Regions from separate parts of the Veillonella criceti genome, predicted to be linked through region 2. Evidence: riboswitches for the same ligand, from Rfam matches in the RefSeq annotation. Region 2 holds a riboswitch; each other region holds the start of a gene.

Evidence for each region. Region 2 has a riboswitch for S-adenosylmethionine ahead of DYE54_RS05380 (MetQ/NlpA family ABC transporter substrate-binding protein). Riboswitches for the same ligand answer to the same signal wherever they lie in the genome.
Region 1: another riboswitch for S-adenosylmethionine. It lies ahead of DYE54_RS07020 (methionine synthase); the one in region 2 lies ahead of DYE54_RS05380 (MetQ/NlpA family ABC transporter substrate-binding protein).
Region 3: another riboswitch for S-adenosylmethionine. It lies ahead of metK (methionine adenosyltransferase); the one in region 2 lies ahead of DYE54_RS05380 (MetQ/NlpA family ABC transporter substrate-binding protein).

Annotation. Positions count from the first base shown of each region.
Region 1 is NZ_UHIO01000001.1:1,567,292-1,573,584, reverse strand. Features, by position in the region: gene DYE54_RS07025 (homocysteine S-methyltransferase family protein) at 1-544, opposite strand, end outside; gene DYE54_RS07020 (methionine synthase) at 672-1,337, opposite strand; SAM riboswitch class I at 1,400-1,494, opposite strand; gene rsmG (16S rRNA (guanine(527)-N(7))-methyltransferase RsmG) at 1,658-2,383, opposite strand; gene mnmG (tRNA uridine-5-carboxymethylaminomethyl(34) synthesis enzyme MnmG) at 2,392-4,269, opposite strand; gene mnmE (tRNA uridine-5-carboxymethylaminomethyl(34) synthesis GTPase MnmE) at 4,300-5,688, opposite strand; gene jag (RNA-binding cell elongation regulator Jag/EloR) at 5,842-6,293, opposite strand, start outside.
Region 2 is NZ_UHIO01000001.1:1,174,975-1,181,267, forward strand. Features, by position in the region: gene DYE54_RS05350 (hypothetical protein) at 1-204, opposite strand, end outside; gene DYE54_RS05355 (phosphodiester glycosidase family protein) at 213-1,160, opposite strand; gene DYE54_RS05360 (polysaccharide deacetylase family protein) at 1,180-1,992, opposite strand; gene DYE54_RS05365 (carbon-nitrogen family hydrolase) at 2,209-3,003, shown strand; gene DYE54_RS05370 (helix-turn-helix domain-containing protein) at 3,195-3,644, shown strand; tRNA gene DYE54_RS05375 (tRNA-Ser) at 3,734-3,824, shown strand; SAM riboswitch class I at 3,942-4,033, shown strand; gene DYE54_RS05380 (MetQ/NlpA family ABC transporter substrate-binding protein) at 4,173-5,006, shown strand; SAM riboswitch class I at 5,130-5,220, shown strand; gene DYE54_RS05385 (MetQ/NlpA family ABC transporter substrate-binding protein) at 5,314-6,144, shown strand; gene DYE54_RS05390 (cytidine deaminase) at 6,269-6,293, opposite strand, start outside.
Region 3 is NZ_UHIO01000001.1:377,635-383,927, forward strand. Features, by position in the region: gene DYE54_RS01735 (YicC/YloC family endoribonuclease) at 120-1,001, shown strand; gene remA (extracellular matrix/biofilm regulator RemA) at 1,028-1,294, shown strand; gene gmk (guanylate kinase) at 1,303-1,920, shown strand; gene rpoZ (DNA-directed RNA polymerase subunit omega) at 1,934-2,146, shown strand; gene coaBC (bifunctional phosphopantothenoylcysteine decarboxylase/phosphopantothenate--cysteine ligase CoaBC) at 2,184-3,365, shown strand; SAM riboswitch class I at 3,425-3,525, shown strand; gene metK (methionine adenosyltransferase) at 3,580-4,770, shown strand; gene priA (replication restart helicase PriA) at 4,927-6,293, shown strand, end outside.

The sequences.
Region 1 (6,293 bases), 390 kb from region 2:
TGGTACGACCATCCTCACTAAAAGAAAATTGACAAATAATGCCCACATCATTCTTGCTTTTATTAAGTCGTTTACGGGCATCACGAGCGGCTAATAAAGCAGCACGCATTTCTTGTACATCAATAATCGTTTCAATGATGATAAAATCTACACCCGCTTCAATCAAAGCTAAGGCCTGTTCATAATAGGTATCATAAACTGCATCGAAAGAAATCTGTCCTAATGGTTCAATAAACTGGCCTGTAGGTCCCATAGAACCTGCTATTTTAGCATTAGGTTTAACCTCCATAATAGCCTGCTTAGCCGCTATTACAGCTGCTGTATTAATTTCTTTCACACGCTGTGCTAAACCATAATCGGCTAATTTTAGACTACACGCGCCAAAGGTATTCGTTGTTACAATATCACTCCCATGTTGTAAATATGCTGCATGAATACTGGTCACAATTTCAGGATGTTCTATATTAAACAATTCAGGACATTGCCCCTCCTCAAGACCTGATTGTTGTAGCATAGTGCCCATAGCTCCATCAAAAATATACATACTATCGCCTCTTCTCTCTAACTATACCTAACCCTCTAATCAAACTACTTATCAGTATCTAATTATAATTGTACTTTAATTCCTACTGTATACTCTCTTTATTAGCAAATTCATAAATCCATCACGCTTATCCATTACGCGAAGCACAATTTGCTTGTGTACAAGAAGTACAACCTCGTTTTGTTGAAAGTTGCGCCCCATTAGGCATACAGCCAACAATCGCGGTAACTGACTTACGTGGAAATAATAAAAAAGCCTCTGTCACGGATAAACCGATTTTATCCGTCCCTACTATAGCGGCTAGTTGTTTTTGTATAGATAATTCCCAATCACCATATCCAGGACTAAAACGCCAAGTCGTCGTATAACCAGCTTTGGCGGCCGACTGTTTAATCACTTCATTCACTTGATCCGCCACTTGTTCAACTGCTGTTGTAGCGGCTGCATCGACCAATAAACCTAATGTATAATTACCAGCTTTAAATAATTCAGCACTCCTTAATTCAACGGCTTCCCCAATTGTAACCGCCATAACATATACTTTAGTCGCTTTTGCTAAATGCTGACGAATCGAATGTCCTGTTAATTGCAAAGGGGGATTACTTTTTATAAGGCCTGTTTCCGCATCATAGTCATATTCTTCAAATATACCTTTAGGTTCAGCCACTAACTGAACCTCTAAACAGGCCTCCATTACATATTGTTGTGGAAAATCCTTTGCCTGGCGTAAGCCTGCATAGCGCGTTACTTCTGCTTTATCAATTTGTGGTAATCGCCCATTATAAATAGCCATACGCCCACCTCTCACTACATTTTCTCATAAAAAAACCTCCATCTATACAGACAGAGGACTTTACCTCATCTGTCAGTTTCCTGTTGGAAGTAGCACCTTGCCTCTGCTGGTTGCTGGATATCATAGGGCCAAGTCCCTCCATCGCTCTTGATAAGGTCAACACATAAAAATAGGATACCTTCTATGCTATAGATTGTCAAGAAAAACCCCTGAGTATGCAGGTTTTAGCCTATATGTAAAAAATACACTTTGTTATAGGTAAAAACTTCAACTCAGGGGTTTAAGCATGTAAATGCTTTAATGCAATCTACTAGTTAGATTTACACTAATGGTTTTGTCTTTATTTCTTTTGGTTTACGAGGATATTGTTTTGGGGTAATGCCTGTTTTACGCACATAAATAATCGCTCGTTTATCAGCTAATGTAGGTAATTGTACAGGTTTTACTCTATCCACAGTCCCTTTTAATATTTGTAATGCTTTTTTAGCTTCTTGTAACTCTTCTTCATAGGCAGCGCCTTTTAAAGCAACCATATACCCATTCTGTTTCACATAAGGCAAGGCCCATTCTAACAAAATTGGTAACCGTGCTACTGCTCGGCTCGTTACAATATCATAAGTAGCTCTATGTGCCACCATATGACTCAGATCTTCAGCACGGCCATGCAAAGTAGTTACATTGGATATATGAAGGGCTTTAATAACTGACTCTAAAAAAGTAAGTCGTTTTTGCAACGAATCAAAGAGAGTTATCTTTAAATCAGGTCGCATAATCGCTAACGGAATACCTGGAAAGCCCGCACCAGTACCTAAATCCAAAAGGGTGGCTCCTGTTTTAAAAACAATTTGCCCCTCATCTAAAGCCGTCAACGAATCTACAAAATGTTTCACAGCTACTTCATGTGGATCCGTAATCGCCGTTAAATTCAAGCTTTTATTTGTTTCTATAAGCATTTCATAATAGGTAGTAAATTGCTCTAATTGTTTTTCTGTAACAGTAAAACCAGCAGCTTCTAATTGAACCGCCAAATTATCAGTAAAATTCATAGGCCCTCCTAGGACTGTTGTTCACGACGATACTGTTCCAATTGAATAAGCAATACGGATACATCTGCTGGTGAAACGCCTGAAATACGGCTAGCTTGACCAATGGAATGTGGCTTAATTTGTGCTAATTTTTGTTTAGCTTCTAAAGAAATGCCCTTCATCGTTTCATAATCCCAATCAGCAGGAATAATCTTTTCTTCTAATTTCCGTACTTTAGCTACCTGTTCCATTTGTTTCTTAATATATCCATCATACGTAATCATGATGTCAATTTCTTCTTCTACATCAGGCGTATATCGTGTTAAATTAAAAGCTTCTGCTACGTCACCATAAGATAATTCATTACGTTTTACTAGGTCAAAGGCCTTAATTCCTGTTTTAATAGGCGCTGTACCCATTGCTTCTAATTTAGCCTGCACTTCATTGGATGGATTAATTGGCGTATTATGCAATTCAGCTAACCCTTGTTCAATCAATTCTTTTTTTGCTTTGAAACGAGCATACCGTTCTTCCGTAACTAGACCAATTTCATAGCCCTTTTCAGTTAAACGCATATCCGCATTATCTTGACGTAATAATAAACGATATTCACTGCGACTCGTCATCATACGATATGGCTCTTTTGTCCCTTTAGTTACTAAATCATCAATCAGAACACCAATATAAGCTTCTGAACGAGATAAGATAAATGGTTCTTTACCTTGTAAATATAAAGCGGCATTAATCCCCGCCATTAATCCTTGAGCCGCTGCTTCTTCATAACCAGAAGTACCATTTGCTTGTCCTGCAGAATACAAGCCTTTAATCATCTTAACTTGCAAAGCAGGTGTTAATTGTAATGGATTTAAACAATCATACTCAATCGCATAAGCTGGACGCATAATTTCCACATCTTCCAAGCCAGGAATCGTACGCAAGAATTTATATTGTACATCAATAGGAAGACTCGTACTCATCCCCTGTACATACATTTCATTCGTATGATTTCCTTCAGGTTCTACGAATAATTGATGACGACTTTTATCACTAAAACGTACCACTTTATCTTCAATAGATGGACAATAACGAGGGCCTGTTCCTTCAATAATGCCTGTATACATAGGTGCCCGATTCAAATTAGCACGAATAATATCATGTGTTTCTTCACTGGTATACGTCAACCAACACACCTGTTCATTGCGATTCGTCCAATCTGACATAAAAGAGAAGGAACGATACATACCATCCCCAGGCTGTTCTGTCATATGTTCTAAAGTAAGCGTTCGTTTATCTACGCGTGCGGGCGTCCCCGTTTTGAAACGCATCAACTCAATACCATGTTTGCGTAAAGAATCAGATAACAATTCTGCTGTTCGTTGGCCATTAGGGCCACCGGTATAAGTTAATTCACCAGTAATAATTTTACCTTTCAGATAAGTACCCGTACAAAGTATAATCGCTTTTGCTTCATATACTTCACCAAGTTCACTCAAAATCCCTTTTACTTCACCATCTTCAATTAATAGTTCATTAACCATAATCTGTTTTACATTCAAATTATCGGTGTTTTCCAAGGTTTCTTTCATTAACCGTTGGTAGGCTACTTTATCTGATTGAGCTCGTAAGGAATGCACAGCAGGGCCTTTGCCCGTATTTAGCATTCGCATTTGAATTGCTGTCGCATCCGCATTAATAGCCATTTGACCACCTAAAGCATCCAATTCATAAACCAAATGACTTTTACCAGGACCGCCAACGGCTGGATTACATGGCATAAGGGCAATATTATCTAAATTAAGAGTCGCCATCAATGTTCGTTGGCCCATACGAGCTGTAGCAAGCGCCGCTTCACAACCAGCATGACCACCACCGATGACAATAACATCATAAGTATCAACTGTATACATATTATCTCCTATCCCTCTCTCGAGGCTATCTTATTTACCTAAGCAGAATCGACTAAATAATTCATCCACCATAGATTCTCGTAAACTATCCCCTGTAATATCCCCTAAACGTTCCCACGCCTCACGCATATCAGTAACCACAAAATCCACAGGCATACCTGCTTCAATAGTTTCTAAGGACGTCTGTAGTTGGCTCTTAGCTTGTTCCATCAATGTGATATGACGGACATTACTTAATAAGGCGGTTGATTCATTTTGAACGGTGCCACCATATACTAACTGTTTTACAGCTTCCGCCAATATATCCATACCTTCACCATTAGCAGCACTAATTGTAGCTACTACCGTAAAGGTTCCATATTGTGCTATCATAGAGTCCGTTACTACAGCGCCTTTATCAGCTTTATTCAGAAATACAATGGTATTTTTACCTGATGTGCTATGTAAGATAGCTTCTTCTTCTGGTGTTAATGGCTTTGAAGCATCAATGACACATACGACGATTTGAGCTGATTCTAGATATTCCTTAGCTCGATCTACCCCAATTTTTTCTACAATATCCTCTGTTTCACGAATCCCTGCTGTATCAATTAAACGTACAGGAATTCCTTCAATAGTAATGGCTTCTTCAATACTATCACGAGTCGTTCCCGGCACATCTGTTACAATAGCGCGATTCTCACGCAATAATGCATTCATAAGGCTGGATTTCCCTGCATTAGGACGACCTACAATAGCCGTAACTATACCATCACGCAGCAACCGTCCTCGATTAGCTGTTGCTAATAAAGTATCAATTTGAACTAAAATCGGCCGTAATTTATCAGCCGTTTCTTCCATAGTTAGTTCTTCAATATCCTCCTCAGGATAATCAATAGCCACTTCTAAATGAGCAATCAGTGCAATTAAATCTTCGCGAATTGTACGAATTAATTTAGCTAAGGTACCATCCAATTGTTTTACCGCTACTGATAAAGACTGCTCTGATTTAGCTTCAATAATATCTATAATAGCTTCCGCCTGCGTTAAATCGATACGACCATTTAAAAAGGCCCGTTTCGTAAATTCTCCAGGCTCGGCTAAACGAGCCCCTTGGCGTAGCAATACTTTCAAAATTTCACGCACCACGACAATACCGCCATGACACTGGATTTCTATAACATCCTCAGCCGTAAAAGATTGAGGACCTCTCATAATTAAAACTAATACCTCATCCAGTATTTTATTACCTTTCTGAGGATCTATAATATGACCATATTGTATGGTTCGATTTGGCCGTTTTTCTAAAGGTACGGTTCCCTTAGCCTGAAATAATGTGCTCACTATTTCAAAACAACGAGTGCCACTCACTCGAATGATACCTACACCACCAATTCCAGGGGGCGTAGCAATGGCAGCAATCGTATCTTCTGTATACATGGTTTGCTCCTCTATAGCAACGATTTTACAATCCTAACATCTTACTATCTACAATACACTATCAGTAATGGAGTAATTTAGTAATTAAAACATTGTAAATCATAGTAAAAATAAAACCCGATCATAGATCGGGTTTTATGACTCGCACATAGCTTATCGTTTATAAGCAATGACTACGTGACGATATGGTTCTTCACCTTCACTATCAGTCACAATATGTGGTTCATTTTGAAGTGTTAAATGAATAATTTTACGTTCAAATGCACTCATTGGTTCTAACGAAATCTTTTGACGATTTCGTTTTACCTTTGAAGCTAAACGTTTCGCTAAATTCACTAACGTTTCTTCACGACGAGCTCGATAATTTTCTACATCAACCACGATATGGCAATGACCAGCGACTTCTTTATTAGCCACTAAATTAGTTAAATATTGAATAGCATCTAAGGTTTGACCATGTTTACCAATCAAAATTCCTAATTCTTCGCCATGAATCTGGAACGTAATCTTATCGGCCGTCATCATTTTTTCAATCTGCACAGCTAAGCCCATCTTAGCAAACATATCTTGTAAGAATTGTTTACCTTTATCAGCAATACGGATTT
Region 2 (6,293 bases):
GGCCATATATTTATGCCCTTGTGAATAATATTTATTGCCTTCCCCTACATCAGGGAAATTGCCATCTTTCTCTTGACCATCACTGGCTGTCACTTCAAAATCAGTAGTTGGCGCAAAATAAATTTGATCTAAATAATAATAAATGCCGCCTTGTAATGCTAGCCCCAAGACAAAGGCGCTCATAATTTTACCAAACGATGCCATGGGTCCTCCTATTTCACAATAAAGGCGGTAGGAATCATCCGCTCACCTAATAAATCGGCTGGTTTATTAACAACCTTACCATTGTAATATAGCGTTGTACTCGAACCACCATCTAAGTTAGCTGCAATATAGGCACCTTCTTCAAACAATACATCTTGTACATCACGTAATGTAGCGCCTGTTGAATAGCCTGGTTGACGCCCATCGATAACAACAAAAATAACGGTACCATCTTTACGCTGACCAATGGCCGTTCTCGGACCAATACCCCAGCCACCATCGCCATCAGTAATCATCTTTTTACCATCTACAATTAATGGTGGTCCAAAGGTAATCCCTTCAGCTGCATTCATATCAGACAATTCAGTTTTATTATACGTACCAGCAATTAAATTGCCTTCCTTAGTAAAACCTACAAAATCAACGGCTTCATCAGGGCCTACATCTTTACCTATTACATAGTTGCCTTCTTGCATAATAAAGCCATAAGGTAAACGTCCCGTTCCCGTCCCGTTAGGGTCATGGAAACCACCAGCATTTATAGCCGCTACGGCATCATTATCTTTGGCAATATTACTTACCGTTTCCCCTTTTTCCTCAATATTTCTGGCCGTTGCTACTTTTACGCGCCGAGGATCAGGAATTTCTAGTACATAGCCTACATAACGAGTCGATTCAATTTTATGCATTTTAAGTGTTGTATCTTCACGCGCTTTAAACTTAAACAAATCCTGACTCCGCACTGTGCTGACTGTGCCTAGAATCATATTAATCTCATCCTGATTAAATAACCAAGTAATGTAATGTGGATGACGCGAACGCATTATCGCCCCCACAACAGTACGTTTCAGATTATCAAAAGGGCCAAATAGTACTACGATAGGCGAAGTAACCATGGTAAAAATAAACATGACAAGAATAAATTTTACCCACCCTTTACTAAAAAATCGTTTCATCCTTAACTCCTATCTGTCCTTATAAATCAGCATAATCTTCTGTGGTTATGCGCTCTTCAAAATGAGCTAAATCTACTGCATTACCAATCCAAATACGATGCAACGCATATGGATTATCACCTTTATGAACCCAGCCTGGATTCATTGTAACTGCTAAGAGAATGCCATTATCAGCCGCTGCTTTTTGTGAGTATTCATTTTCACGGCCATAGGGATAACAAAACCACTGATTATCAATGTCTAATTTTTCCTTTAACGCCAGCTGTGCTTTCACAATATTCGCTAATTGATCGCTATTAGATAATTCATTCATTCGTACATGATCATACCCATGACTAGCAATTGTGACGCCACCGTCTTTCATCTCTTTAATTTGTTCCCAAGTTAAACGAGTACCTACATCACCAGGGTTCACATACACAGTCGCAGCAAAACCATACTCTTTTAACACTGGATATACAATGCTATAGGTATCAGCATAGCCATCATCAAAGGTTAACACTACTGGCTTCACCGGTACGGCCGTTCCATGGCGAACATATTCATTCAATTGCTCCATCGTAATAGGATTAAAACCCTTATCATGTAAAAGTTTCATCTGCGCTCTAAATAAGTCTTCACGAATGACCGCATCATTATCTTCATCAGGCCCAATTTTGTGATACATAAGCACCGGAATTCCCTCTGGTACAGCTGTAGCCACCGTTTTAGTCACTGCTTCTGGTTGAGTGTTAGCCTCACTAACCGTTGCCTCTTTTGTTTCAGACATACAACCGGCTAATATCATCAATAGGCCCGCTAGCAAAGCAAAGACTACTATGAAACGTTTCATAAATTGCCTCCCATTTTATTCTATTGTTTTTAAAAATAGTTATACAACGTATATTATATCACAAACAATCAGACCATGCCTATTGACAGCTTTTCAAATCTCCCCCTATACTAGTACTGTAATTTGTATAATATATATAACCATATAGCATATAATAACTAGTTAATTAGCCACAAAGGGATTAACCTAACTGTTAGAAAGGACTTTGTATCATAGATGAAAAAGAAAATCGCTTTATTACAAATGGATGTAGCCGTGGGCGATGTGAATCGCAACTATAATCATGTAGAAGAATTAATAAACACAGCCGCCAAAGAACAACCGGACATTATGGTATTACCAGAAACATGGAACACAGGTTTCTATCCTACGAACCAACTACCAACAGAAGCGGACAAAGATGGCGAACGAACACAAACGATACTCAGCCAACTAGCTCATAAACACAATGTAAACATCGTAGGTGGTTCAGTAGCTACTTTACGGGAAGGCAAGGTATACAATACGTCCTATATTATCAATCGAGAAGGCCACATTATCTCGCAATATGATAAAATTCATAGTTTTACACCGGCTAAAGAGGATAAATTTTTCCAAGGTGGCGAACATACTCACCGTTTCTTCTTAGATGATATTCCTTGCTCCAGTGTAACTTGCTATGATATTCGTTTTCCTGAAATCATTCGCACCACCACTTTACAAGGTGTTGATTTATTCTTCGTACCTGCTCAGTGGCCAACTATGCGTCAACGCCACTGGGAAATTTTAAATACCGCTCGCGCCATCGAAAACCAAATGTTCCTCTGTGCCGTTAATGCCTGTGGCTATATTGGCAAGGTAAAATGTGCCGGCAATTCCTTATTGCTTGATCCTTGGGGCGACGAATTATTACACTTAGGTGATACAGAAGAAATCGCTATCGGCACCATTGATTTAAGTGTTACGGAAGAAATTCGCCGTAAAATCAATGTATTTAGAGATCGAAAACCAAATATGTATCATTTGGACTAAAATAATATAAACAGACTTATCAAAGCGTTCATTTTTACAGTGTAATCCAGTAAAAAATGAACGTTTTTTGTTAATTAGGTATAGTTTTTTCATATTTTAATTTCAAATCATTAGACAATATATGTTTTTAGGAGTAATATATAGTTGTTTATTTAATTAATCCTTATTACCACACAGAGGAGGCGTATGTGGTGTCAACAATACACGAAAAATTATCTATGACTACTCCAAAGAAAACTAATTCTACTAATATAAGTAATTTTACACGGCACCCAAAATTCAACTTAAAAAGAGGCTCTAAATCCGCCTTAGCACTGGCTGCGTTTCTAAACCCCATATTCCCATCGGCCCATATAGACGGCCCACCACAAGGTCAAACTTTATATAATTGTCTAGGCTGTAAAATCGCCCATTTGCGGAAAGAAAAAGGCTGGTATCAAAAAGATTTAGCTCAAGCAGCTGGTATTAGCACTAGTTACATTTCTCGCTTAGAACGTGGCTATCATATAGAAGGCGTTACTTTAGATATTTTACTAAGAATTACAGAAGTGTTTGATATTTCTCTAGGACAACTTTTTACTTATACAAAAGATGAAATTACCATTGCTCATTATCGGGAAGAACTCCATAAATATTGCTAAGAACTACTTCAAAAAATTTTATTTTTATGGATTGACAAGATTTTTACTTTCTTCTATAATAGTAAAGTACGTTACACAAAGTAATATATGGAGAGGTGTCCGAGCGGCTTAAGGAGCATGATTGGAAATCATGTGTGCGGTAATACCGTACCGAGGGTTCAAATCCCTCTCTCTCCGCCATAAAAAAAGCACATTCAAAAGCTATACCGCTTTCGAATGTGCTTTTTTTAATTTTATTTTCCTACTTTACAAGTGTGATTTCTTCATGCTATAATCAGCAAAGAAATTTTAATAGCGATATTATCTAGAGTGATGGAGGGACTGGCCCTATGAAATCCGGCAACCATTCGATGGTGCTAATTCCTGCGGCATATACCGAGAGATAACAAATGTAGCGATGACTCGGCAAGCCGAGGGCATCGTTTTTTTATTACTCACCGCGCTATACTACTTTTGTATGGGGATATAAAAGTAGTCCTAAATTTCTATTTGAGAGAGTTTATTTGAGACAAAAGGAGGGCTTCATCTATGAAGAAATTTTTATCTGTAGCTGCTACATTTGTATTAGGCAGCGCTCTACTACTAGCAGGTTGTGGCAATGATCAAGGCAATGCAGCAACTAGTTCTGACAAAAAGGTAACATTAACAGTAGGTGCTTCACCAGTTCCCCATGCTGAAATTCTAGAACAAGTGAAAGACAAATTAGCTAAGGAAGGTGTAGAGCTTAAAATCATTGAATTTAGCGACTATATTAAACCTAACTTAGCATTAAATGACAAAGAGTTGGACGCTAACTTCTATCAGCACGTTCCATATATGAAAAAATTTGAAGAAGAACATAATATGAAATTCGTTTCAGCTGGTACTGTTCATATTGAACCAATGGGAATTTATTCTAATAAAATCAAAGATAAAGATTTACAAAACGCTATTCCAAATGGTGCCAAAGTAGCAATTCCCAATGACCCTACTAATACAGGACGAGCATTACTCCTATTACAACAAGCAGGTCTAATCACCTTAAAAGAGCCTAACAATATTTATTCCACTAAAATTGATATTGCCGCTAATCCTAAAAATTTAGATATTATTGAATTAGAAGCAGCACAAACACCACGTAGCCTCGATGATGTAGATATTGCTGTTATCAACGCCAATTATGCACTAGGGGCTCAATTAAATCCCGTTAAAGATGCTTTATTCTTAGATGATAAAAACTCACCGTATGCCAACTTAATTGCAGTTCGTCCTGGTGATGAAAATCGTCCTGAAATTCAAAAGTTAGTTAAAGCACTACAATCTCCAGAAATTAAAAAATTCATTGAAGATAAATATCAAGGTTCTATTTTGCCAGCATTCTAAGCGCTATATAACAAAGTAGTTCATACACCAAATACCTAACAGGCTCTGCACGCAGGGCCTGTTTCTTTTTGCTTTACAAATTTGTCCTCTCATGATATACTAACCAAAGAATTATATATGAAACGTTATCAAGAGTGATGGAGGGACTGGCCCTATGAAATCCGGCAACCATTCGATGGTGCTAATTCCTGCGGTATATACCGAGAGATACAAGGCGTAAGCAATGATGGCTCGGTACTACGAAGCCATCTTTTTTTATTCACTCAGCTAATGTTTCTTAATTATTGTAAGCCCGAGGAGGTATAGTATGAAAAAAATTTTATCCCTAGCAGCTACTGCAATTCTTGGTAGCGCCTTATTACTTGCTGGTTGCGGTAGCGACACAAATACTGCCACTGGTAGCAGCAACAAAGTAACAATTACAGTCGGTGCCTCACCAGTACCACATGGTGAAATTTTGGAACAAGCTAAACCTTTATTAGAAAAAGAAGGCATTGACTTAAAAATTATTGAATTTACTGATTATGTAAAACCTAACCTAGCGTTAAATGACAAAGAATTAGATGCTAACTTCTTCCAACATGTACCATACATGGATAAATTTGCTAGTGAACATAGCATGGAATTAGTATCAGCTGGTAAAGTGCATATCGAACCAATGGGGATTTACTCTAAAACAATTACAGATAAAAACTTAGATTCTGTATTGCCAAACGGCTCTAAAATTGCCATTCCAAATGATCCAAGTAATAGCGGTCGTGCCCTTCTTCTATTAGAAAAAGCAGGCTTAATTACCTTAAAAGATCCTAACAATATTTATGCAACCAAAACAGACATTGTTAACAACCCAAAAAATCTTGAATTTGTAGAATTAGAAGCGGCTCAGTTGCCTCGTAGTTTAGATGATGTAGCTTTAGCCGTTATCAATACTAATTTTGCCTTAGAAGCTGGTTTGAATCCAGTGAAAGATGCTTTATTCTTAGAAGATAAAGATTCCCCATATGCTAATATCGTAACAGTTCGCAAAGGGGATGAAAATCGTCCTGAAATTCAAAAATTAATGAAAGCACTTCAATCGCCAGAAGTGAAAAAATTCATTGAAGACAAATACAAAGGTGCTATTTTAGCAGCCTTCTAGGCAAGAAATCTAGCATAGCCCTCATAAAACGCAACTTAGTTACATAGTTAACTTAGTTATATAATCAAAAGCGAGTTACTCAAAAGACACGCCCTGTGTTCTTCGAATAACTCGCTTTTTTATGTTATAAATTGTCAGCACTAAAACTC
Region 3 (6,293 bases), 800 kb from region 2:
AAGGGGTTAGATTCCTTTACCCTACGTAAGTAACATGATAAAATGAAAGAAAATGATATATAACATGAAGTGTAACTCAATAAGTTCATGAAAGCAGAATAGAAAGGATATCATATATCATGAATAGTATGACTGGCTTTGGTCGTGGAATTAGTACCGATGAAAGTTTACAGATTACCATTGAAATAAAAAGTGTAAACTCGAGATTTTTGGACCTTCATCTTAATATGCCAACGGCTTTATATTTCTTAGAAAATGCAATACGTCGTTATATTAAAGAGCATTTACAACGAGGTAAAGTGGAGGTTAATGTATCTTTAAAGAATACGAGTGATCAGGAGAAAGTGTTTACTGTTAATCATTCTTTAGCAAATCAGATCCGTGAGTTTTTAGTGGCCGAAGGCTTTTCACAGACAAAGGAACAAGCTTCGTTAAAAGATATGATGAGTATATCTAAGGATTGGTTACTTTTGGAAGATGTGCCTTTTGAAGAAGCTAAATTGGAGTCGGCTGTATTACTTGCATTGCAGACAGCAGTAACTGGTTTATGTGAAATGCGTGCGTTAGAAGGGGTTAATTTAGAACGTGAAATCGAGGGGCGCATTGCGACCTTAGAAACGGTATTACAAGAGGTAGCAGATAATAAAGATAGTGCAGTCAAAAAGTATGAAGAACGATTATTACAACGAATTTCGAACGTGTTAGAAAAAACGGATATAACGGTTAACATGGACCGTTTTTTGCAAGAAGTAGCCACTATGAGTGATAAAACAGATATTACAGAAGAAATTGTACGTTTTGGCTCTCATGTGGTACAATTAAGAAACACACTAAAAGAGAATCAACCGATTGGGCGTAAGTTAGATTTCTTATTACAAGAGATGAATCGAGAAGTAAATACAATGGGATCAAAAGGATCCGATTTAGCCATAACAGACCGTGTTGTAGTATTGAAATGTGAGTTAGAGAAAATTAGAGAGCAAATTCAAAATATAGAGTAGGTTGCAAGAGTAAGGAGTCACTAAGTATGAGTACAAAGCTTTTAAACATTGGATTTGGTAACATGGTTTCGGCAAATCGTCTAATTGCTATTATCAGTCCAGAGTCTGCGCCAATTAAGCGAATGATTCAAGATGCACGTGAAAAGAGCGTATTAGTTGATGCTACCTATGGTCGTAAAACGCGAGCTGTCTTAGTGATGGATAGTGGCCAAATTGTGTTGTCAGCAATTCAACCAGAAACAGTAGCACATCGTATTGTTCAAGCTACACCAGCTGAATCTACGGAAGCGTAGGTGCTATTATGACGGATAGAGGGATTTTGATTGTTTTATCTGGTCCTTCAGGGGCAGGTAAAGGAACTATTTGCGCAGCCTTGCGTCAGCAAATGCCAAATCTTGTATATTCTGTATCAATGACTACTCGAGCACCCCGAGTAGGTGAAGAAGAAGGCGTTAGTTATTTTTTTCGAGACAAAGAAGAGTTTAAACGTCTTATTGAAGAAGATGCATTCTTAGAATATGCACAGGTATATGATAATTATTATGGTACACCAAAACAGCATGTTATGGATTTATTAAGTGAAGGCAAAAGTGTCATATTAGAAATAGACATTCAAGGAGCAATGCAAGTTAAAGAGCGCTTTAGTGAAGCTGTATTTATTTATATTGTGCCACCATCATTAGATATTTTATCTAATCGCTTAAGAGATCGTGGAACGGATGCAGCGGAAGTTATTGATAAACGTTTATCTAAAGCTAGTTCTGAATTAGCGTTGGCACATCGTTATGATTATATTGTTGTGAATGATGTGTTGCCAGATGCTGTTGAAAAAGTAGCTTCTATTTTACGAGCTGAAGCTTGTAAAATTAAACGAAATAAAGAAAAAATACAATATATTTATAAACAATATGCAAAATAAGGAGTAATGCGTTATGATGGTAAAACCTTTATTAAAGGATTTGGAAAAACATGTAGACAGTAAATATACCTTAGTTACATTGGCAGCTAAACGAGCTCGTGAATTAACCGATGGTGATGAAGCAATGGTAACGGGGCTTGATACTGATAAGCCAGTGTCAGTAGCTCTTCATGAAATTGCTGAAGATAAGATTGGTTTTGCTCGTACTAAAGATGGTATTAAATAAACCTGTAAGAAACAGAGAATTATAATAGGTGTTGAGGATGAAAAATAAACACGTAATTGTAGGTGTATCTGGTGGTATCGCTGCTTATAAGGCAGTGGAAGTGGTTAGTCGGCTTCGAAAATTAGGGGCGGACGTTAAAGTCGTTATGACTGAAAATGCGACTAAATTTGTATCGCCCATGACATTTGGAGAAATTAGTGGGTATCCAGTAGCTGTTAAAATGTTTGAAGATGTGCATGATTGGAATGTAGAACATATTGCATTAGCTACTTGGGCCGATGCCTATATTGTAGCACCGGCTACTGCCAATGTGATTGGTAAATTAGCTTCTGGGATTGCTGATGATATGCTAACTACACAACTTATGGCAACAAAAGCGCCTATTTTCTTATGTCCAGCAATGAATACTAACATGTATGAAAATCCTGTTACACAACGGAATATGAATACCTTACGTGAATTAGGTATGCATATTTTAGAGGCTGATAGTGGCCATTTAGCTTGTGGTGTGACTGGTAAAGGTCGTTTGCCTGAACCAGCGCGAATTGTGGAATGGTTATCCTTCCATATGATGAAAACAGATTTACTAGCTAATAAAACAGTAATCGTAACAGCTGGTGGTACGCAAGAAGCCATTGATCCAGTTCGGTTTATTGGCAATCGTTCTAGTGGTAAGATGGGCTATGCGATTGCAGAGCAAGCAGCATTGGCGGGTGCTCGCACCATTTTAATTTCAGCGCCTACCAATTTACCAGTTCCTTTTGGGGTAGAATTAGTATCTGTTGAATCTGCTAGAGCTATGGAAGAAGCGGTTAATAGTCGTTATGAAGCGTGTGATGCTGTTATTATGGCCGCGGCTGTAGCTGATTTTAGAGTCGAAAATATGGCGGATACTAAAATTAAGAAGATGGATACATTAGAACTTAAATTAGTAAAAAATCCAGATATATTAAAAGGGTTAGGTGCGAATAAAACTCATCAAAAATTGATAGGTTTTGCGGCTGAAACACAAAATGTTATTGAGTATGGCAAATCGAAGGTGCTCAACAAAAATCTTGATATGTTAGTTGCTAATGATGTAAGTAAACAAAATGCAGGCTTTAATGTTGATACTAATGAAGTAACTTTAATTTATCCAGGTGGTCAAGTTCGGCCCTTACCACTTATGACAAAAATTGATGTAGCTAAGCGAATTATTTCAGCCTTGGCAGAATTGTGATTCTATTGTATAATGAATCAGTGATATGAACTATCACAATTAATTTAATAGTAACTTTTGTCTCATCAAGAGTAGTGGAGGGAAAGGCCCTGTGAAGCTACAGCAACCATTCATTTTGAAAAGGTGCTAAGTCCGACGGTAATATGCCGAAAGATGGGGTTTGATTCCTCATCGCTTGGCTGATGAGGAATTTTTTTATGGAGGTAATGGGTAAATGGCTGAAAAACATGTTTTTTTCACATCAGAATCCGTAACAGAAGGTCATCCTGATAAAATTGCTGACCAAATTTCGGATGCTGTGCTTGATGCAATCCTTGCACAAGATCCAACGGCTCATGTTGCTTGTGAAACATTGGTAACAACAGGTCAGGTTCATGTAGTGGGGGAAATTTCCACTAAATGTTATGTAGATATTAATCATATTGTCCGTGAGACGATTCGTGAAATTGGTTATACGCGTGCTAAATATGGTTTTGACTGCGACACTTGCGGTGTTAATGTAGCAATTGATGAACAGTCTGTCGATATTGCTATGGGTGTTGATGATGCGCTTGAAACACGCGAAGGTGGTAGCGATAAATTTGATAAAATTGGGGCTGGCGACCAAGGGATGATGTTTGGTTATGCAACAAATGAAACTGAAGAATTCATGCCTATGCCAATCGCATTAGCTCACCGTTTATCCCGCCAATTAACTAAAGTGCGTAAAGAAGGTGTATTACCTTATCTTCGTCCCGATGGTAAAACTCAGGTAACTGTTGAATATGTAGATGGCGTTCCTAAACGTATTGAAACCATCGTAATTTCTACACAACATGGTCCTGAAGTTTCTCGTGAACAAATTGAAGCTGATCTTAAAGAGTTAGTTATCAAACCTGTATTGCCAGAAGGTTTCGTTGATGAAAATACGAAATTCTTTATCAATCCAACAGGCCGTTTCGTAATTGGTGGCCCTCAAGGGGATGCTGGTTTAACTGGTCGTAAAATTATTGTAGATACTTATGGTGGCATGGCTCGTCATGGGGGCGGAGCTTTCTCCGGTAAAGATCCTACAAAAGTAGACCGCAGTGCAGCGTATGCCGCTCGTTACGTTGCTAAAAACATTGTAGCGGCTGGTCTTGCTGATAAATGTGAAATTCAGATTGCGTATGCCATTGGTGTAGCAAAACCTGTATCTATTATGGTAGAAACTTTTGGCACAGCTAAGGTGGCGGAAGAAAAAATTGCTGAACTTGTTAAGAAGCATTTTGACCTTCGTCCAGCAGGTATTATTGAAATGCTTGACTTGCTTCGTCCAATTTACCATCAGACAGCAGCCTATGGTCATTTTGGTCGTACAGATGTTGACCTTCCTTGGGAACATACTGATAAAGCGGATGTTCTTCGCAAAGAAGCTGGTTTATAATTAAAATATCGTCATACAAATACTTATTCGGCACTTTAGTGAACCTTGTCGTTTTGTTATTTGTATGACGATTTTTTTATGTCTTTACAGTCGGCCCTTTATTTAAAAATATCGAAAAAAATGGTATAATAAAAAATACTGCAAAGGAGGGATAGTATGCGTGTAGCGGAGGTTATTATCAATCGTCCAGCAAAGAAAATGAATAGTCCATTCAGCTATGCTGTACCACCACATTTAGGTGAGATTGCTCCTGGTACACGGGTGGCTGTCCCTTTGGGGCGAACAAAAGAGGAAGGGATTCTCATTGGCTATCGTGACTTAGCAGAAGCTCCTACCTATGAAATTAAGCCGATTCAAGCAGTGTTAGATAAAGACCCTTGGTTTACTTCTGAAATGTTAAGTACGGCCAAAAAATTAAGTAAATATTATTTATGTGCTTTATCAGAAGCGCTGAGTTTATTTACGATTGATAAAAAACAATTGAAAAGTTATGAACGCCCTAAAGAACAGTGGCTAGTAGTGCAACCGTGGTTTCAACCAGAACATATTCCTATGAAACGGAAACGGCAACGTGAATTGGGATTTTATTTACAAGAGTTAGGTACAGCTTCTGTTCATAGTTTACAAAAAGACGGTTTTACCTTGCCTGTTATTAAACAAGTCATGACTTATGAAGGTATTATAGTAGAGGAACGGTATACACAGACTAAGACGAAGTTCAATGCTTGTGTGGTAAAGGAACTACCACTTACTGAGGAGCAGCAACAGTGTTATGAACCAATCAAAAGGGCTGTAACAACTTGTACAGCGGATACGTTTTTATTACATGGTGTTACGGGGAGTGGTAAAACACAAATTTATATGAAGGCAGCTAGTGAGTGTCTTGCTAACGATCGCATTGCTATTGTGTTGGTCCCTGAAATCATGCTAACGAATCAAATTGTGACTCGATTTGTAGAGGCTTTTGGTGATGAAGTTGTTGTATTTCATAGTAAGTTAACGATTAGTGAACGTTATAATAATTGGGAACGATTACGCCGCAAAGATAGTCATATTATTATTGGCGCTCGATCAGCTATATTCGCGCCTACCGACGATATAGGGCTCATTATTGTGGACGAAGAACACGATACTTCGTATAAACAAGAAGACATGATCCGTTACCACGCACGCAAGGTTGCTAAATGGCGTTCTGAAGCGAATCATTGTCCTTTAATATTAGGCTCAGCTACACCGTCGATTGAGTCCTATTATTTAGCTATGCAGGGAATATATCGTTTATTAGAATTGAAACATCGAATTTTTCATCAACCGTTGCCTAAGGTACAGATTATTGATATGAAAGAAGAAATGATGTATGGCAATTACTCTGTCTTTTCAGGCGCTATGAGTCATTTAATTCGTCAGACTTTAGGTAATAAGGAACAGATGATTATCTTATTAAATCGTCGTGGTTATAGTACGTTTGTCATGTGTCGTGAATGTGGCGAGCCCATTAAATGTCCTCATTGTGATGTGGCGAT